DNA from 2 places in the Rhodococcoides navarretei genome. Region 1 is predicted to be linked to the other one. Evidence: predicted binding sites of a transcription regulator. Region 1 holds the regulator's gene; the other holds the start of a gene.
What was found. The regulator LexA, encoded in region 1, represses DNA repair genes until DNA is damaged. The targets are predictions, from matches to a motif close to CGAACANNTGTTCG.

Region 1 (2,401 bases):
GCTCCGTCGTGTACTTCGACCACACCGGCCGGCCCCACGCCTGCGTCGGGTGCAGCGGCCCGTAGGTTCGCGATGCCGATCAGGCCGCCCGCGACGACCACAACCGCCAACATCCACAGCACGAGCGATCGCATTCGGACCGGCTGACCGGCGAAGTGCGCCGAGGTCTCGTCGAACTCGCGATCGGCGGCCTCACGATCGGTGACGTCGGTCCAGGTCGGCTCCAGAACCGGTAGGCACGGAGTCGTCAGCGCACCGCGCATCTCGATGGAACTCCGCAGCGCGGGACGAGCACGGCGACGACGCTCGACGACAGCGGACCGGGTACGGACACCTGCGGTGGTGGGGCGATCGGTGGTGATGGTCATCGGAACCTCGTCTTCGCTCGGTGGATCGATTGTTCGATCAGGCGTTCGATGGACGCTTGTTCGAAGTTCTATCACGAGGCTCCGACAAAGTCTGTAGAAAACGCGACACGAGTCGAACAGATGTTTGATTCAACAGCTGATACACGCTAGATTCGTGCCAGAAACCACACGCCACACGAGTCGACACCATCAACTCCAGTCCGCGCAGACCTACCACGCAGACCGGATCCAGAACACCAGCAGGAGGCCGACAGCATGAAGGACGAGACCTCGACGAGGTCGACCACGCGTTCCACGAAGACCGCAGCGGGAAAGCCGGCCGCAGAGCCGACATCCAAGGCCATGGAGGTCGGTACCGACATCAGTGCTGGGCTGACCGAGCGGCAGCGGAAGGTGCTCGAGGTCATTCGCGCCTCGGTCACCGAGCGCGGGTATCCACCGAGCATTCGAGAGATCGGTGACGCGGTCGGCCTCACGTCGACCTCGTCCGTCGCCCACCAACTCCGGACGCTCGAACGCAAGGGCTTCCTCAGGCGCGACGCCAACCGGCCCCGCGCCGTCGACGTCCGTGGCCTCGACGAGGTGCAGGCCGACCAGGCTGCCGCCGCGGTCGACGGTTCGCCTGCGTCCGAGGAACAGGATCGGTTGCCGACTCCGACGTTCGTTCCGGTACTGGGGCGGATCGCAGCAGGTGGCCCGATTCTGGCCGAGGAGGCCGTCGAGGACGTGTTCCCGCTCCCCCGCGAGCTGGTCGGTCAGGGTTCACTGTTTCTGCTCAAGGTGGTCGGCGAGTCGATGATCGACGCAGCCATCTGCGATGGCGACTGGGTGGTGGTTCGCCAGCAGTCCGTGGCCGACAACGGCGACATCGTGGCTGCGATGATCGACGGCGAGGCCACCGTCAAGACGTTCAAGCGGTCCAAGGGTGAGGTGTGGCTGCTGCCGCACAACCCGCTGTTCGAGCCGATTCCGGGCAACAACGCCGCGATCCTCGGCAAGGTCGTCACCGTGATGCGCAAGCTGTAGGGATCGTCACCGTGGTGACACGCGAAGGGCCGCAGCACACTGTGCTGCGGCCCTTCGCGTATCTCGGATCAGCGGATCACAGATTCAATCCGCGGCCGATGATCTCCTTCATGATTTCGGTGGTGCCGCCGTAGATGGTCTGCACACGAGAATCCATGTACGCCTTGGCGATCGGGTATTCCTTCATGTAACCGTAGCCGCCGTGCAGCTGCAGGCACCGGTCGATCAGCTTGACCTGATTCTCGGTGGTCCACCATTTCGCCATCGCGGCTTCTTGGACGGTCAACTTCTCTGCGTTGAGAAGTTCGATGAACTTGTCCACCATGATGCGGGTGGCAGTGGTTTCGGTGGCCAACTCCGCCAACACGAACCGAGTGTTCTGGAACTTACCGATCGACTTGCCGAAGGCCTTGCGGTCGCGGCAGTACTGGATCGTCATGTCCAGTGCCGATTCCATTGCCGCAGCGGCGACGACAGCGATCGACAGGCGTTCCTGAGGAAGGTTCTGCATGAGGTAGATGAACCCCATGCCTTCTTCACCGAGCAGGTTGGCGGCGGGCACGCGCACGTCGGTGAAGCTGAGTTCGGCCGTGTCCTGGGCCTTCATGCCGATCTTGTCGAGGTTGCGGCCTCGCTCGAATCCGGGCATGTCGCGTTCGACGACCAGCAGGCTGAACCCCTGTGCGCCCTTCTCGGGGTCGGTGCACGCCACGACGATGATCAGGTCGGCGTTGATTCCGTTGGTGATGAACGTCTTCGAGCCGTTGAGCACCCAGTCGTCGCCGTCACGCACGGCCTTGGTCTTGATGCCCTGCAGGTCGCTTCCGGTGCCCGGTTCGGTCATCGCGATCGCGGTGATGAGTTCGCCGGAGCAGAATCCGGGGAGCCAGCGCTGCTTCTGCTCGTCGTTGGCGAGATCGATGAAATACGGCGCGACGACGTCGTTGTGCAGGGTGAAGCCGATACCGCTGTACCCGCCGCGGGTGGTCTCCTCGGTGACGATGGCG
Region 2 (2,401 bases), 1.7 Mb from region 1:
GTGACTACTACGGCGACGTGTCGGACGCACTGCGGCTCTCCAGCAAGTCTCATTGGGACGTGCCGATCGACGTGAACGGCACGACGCTGCACGTGTTGGCGTCGCACCCCACTCCCCCGTCTTTCGATGGTCCCGAGGACCGCAACGGTAAGCGCAACCATGACGAGATTCGGCTCAGTGCCGATTACATCTCGGGTGCGGACTACCTCTACGACGACAAGGGCGTGCGCGGCGGACTGGACGAGGGAGCGTCGTTCGTCATGCTGGGGGATCAGAACAGTGATCCGGTCGACGGCGACTCGGTAGCGGGTGCCATCGCGCAGGTTCTCGATCTGCCGCGGGTCCAGGACCCGGCACCCACGTCCGATGGACATGGCACGGACACAGCCGATTTCGCCGACCCGACTCCGGGCGACCTGCGGGTGGACTACGTACTGCCGTCGGACGATCTGACCGTGCTCGATTCGCAGGTGTATTGGCCGAATCAGGCCGAGCACCCTTCGGACCATCGACTGGTGTGGGCCGACCTCGAAATATGATGGGTCGGTGACCGATCTTCCGATTGTCGAATTCGCGTTCCCCGGACCACTACGGGACAGGCTGGTTGCAGCCGTTCTCACCGGCGAGAAGACCAGTACAGCAAGCCTGTTGGCGCAGTACGTCGACGAGGAGCTGCCGAGAGTCGGGGATCGTGGCGCGGTGGTGGATTCGGCGGGATCGACGGTGGGGATCATCGAGACCACGGGCGTCGAAATCGTTGCACTGCGCGATGTTCCAGTGCAGCATGCTCTCGACGAGGGTGAAGGATACGTCGATGTCGCGCAGTGGCGCGCCGGGCACGAAAGGTTCTGGCAGTCGGCAGAGGTTCGCGAAGAACTGGGCGATCCACACTTCAGCGTGAACGACGACACCCAGGTGGTGCTGGAGCGGTTCACACTCGTGTGACCGCGTGCCCTGACGCGGCGTCGGGGTCGCCACATCGTGTCGGTGGGTAGGTGTATAGGCACTTGCGCGTCGATCCTGCTCTGCTGCAACACTATTGATGTTGACGAATATCCCACACCTCGGTACCATCGAACACACGTTCTACTTCTTCTTGAACAAGCGCCGGGGGGCGACTCGAGATGACTACATCTGGATCGACGCGCAGTAGGTTCGCGGCCTATCTCGGGCCGCAATCGAAGCCGTACATCGACAACGCAGTGCTGGGCGAAATTCGTGACGTCGCGATCCTCGAGAATCAGGCGTGCGCTCGCAAGGTCGCTCTGGCCGCTGCCATCTGGGACACGTGCATTCATCAGAACGTGCTCGTCGGTGATGTCATTCAGGACGCGGGCAACTATGCGGCTTCCGAAATTGCGCACGTTCTGGGTTGCTCCAAGACCGTTGCGAACACATACGCCGAGGTCGGAATGGACCTTCGACTTCGGCTTCCTGCCGTCGCCGCCGCGTTCGAGGCCGGCGAACTCGATCTACCTCGCGTCCGCGCGATATACCGCTGTACCCACAATCTGACGCAGGGTGCAGCGACGGCCGTCCAGGGCGAGGTTCTGCACGCTGCCCGACGCTTGTCACCGGGTCCGCTGGCGACGGAAATCTGGTCGATCATGTATCGCATCGCGCCCGAGGAAGCTGCCGCCTTACGCAAGGACTTGAAACGGCACACCAACGTCACGTACACCGACAAAGATGTGCTGTCGACGCTGAAGGCCGACCTCACCGCAGCCGACGCCGCCGCTGCCTGGCAACTCATCAACGAGATGGCCGCCACCGTCTGTCGACGAGATCCACGTACCCGGGGACAGAAGCGAGCGGCGGCGTATGTTGCTCTGCTGCATCAGGAGTCGTCGATGGCCTGCATGTGCGAACCCACCGACGACAACCCGTGCACGGCCGATACCTCACGCCCGGACCGGCGCGCGCCGCTGACGGTGATCACGGTCGACCTCGCCACGCTCGCCGGTCTGCTGTCCAATCCTGCGCACCTGTCCGGGCACGGCACCATCGATGCCGAGTACGCCCGGGAACTCGCCGACAACGCTCACTGGCAGATCCTCCTCACCGAAGCACGCAACCTCGCCGAGTCACTCGGCCACGGCGAAGACCTGGAATCGCTCATGGACCTCGACCTCAGCACCGACACCGAGAACGGCGCAGACACTGACGGCACTGGGAACACTGAAGACACTGAAGACACTGAAGACAAGGGTGCCGAAGGCAGGTCCGACAGCGGCAGCAGGACGAACCACAGCGGATCGAAAGGCGGCCCACAGAAGCCCAGAGGATCGAAAGTACGCAACACGAGGAACAGCCGGTCCGAGGGCAGCAGGTCGCCTGTGGTGTTTCATCCACTGGGACGCGGTCGTCGTCGTGTCGGCGGTTCTGTTCCTCGACCGCCGCG

Region 2: the regulator LexA is predicted to act here: its motif matches at 1,075-1,088, upstream of AABD04_RS05810 (HNH endonuclease signature motif containing protein).

What each region holds. Positions count from the first base shown of each region.
Region 1 is NZ_JBBPCN010000001.1:2,847,379-2,849,779, forward strand. It holds gene AABD04_RS13350 (hypothetical protein) at 1-368, opposite strand, end outside; gene lexA (transcriptional repressor LexA) at 711-1,394, shown strand; gene AABD04_RS13360 (acyl-CoA dehydrogenase family protein) at 1,471-2,401, opposite strand, start outside.
Region 2 is NZ_JBBPCN010000001.1:1,163,168-1,165,568, reverse strand. It holds gene AABD04_RS05820 (endonuclease/exonuclease/phosphatase family protein) at 1-539, shown strand, start outside; gene AABD04_RS05815 (ASCH domain-containing protein) at 547-945, shown strand; gene AABD04_RS05810 (HNH endonuclease signature motif containing protein) at 1,125-2,401, shown strand, end outside.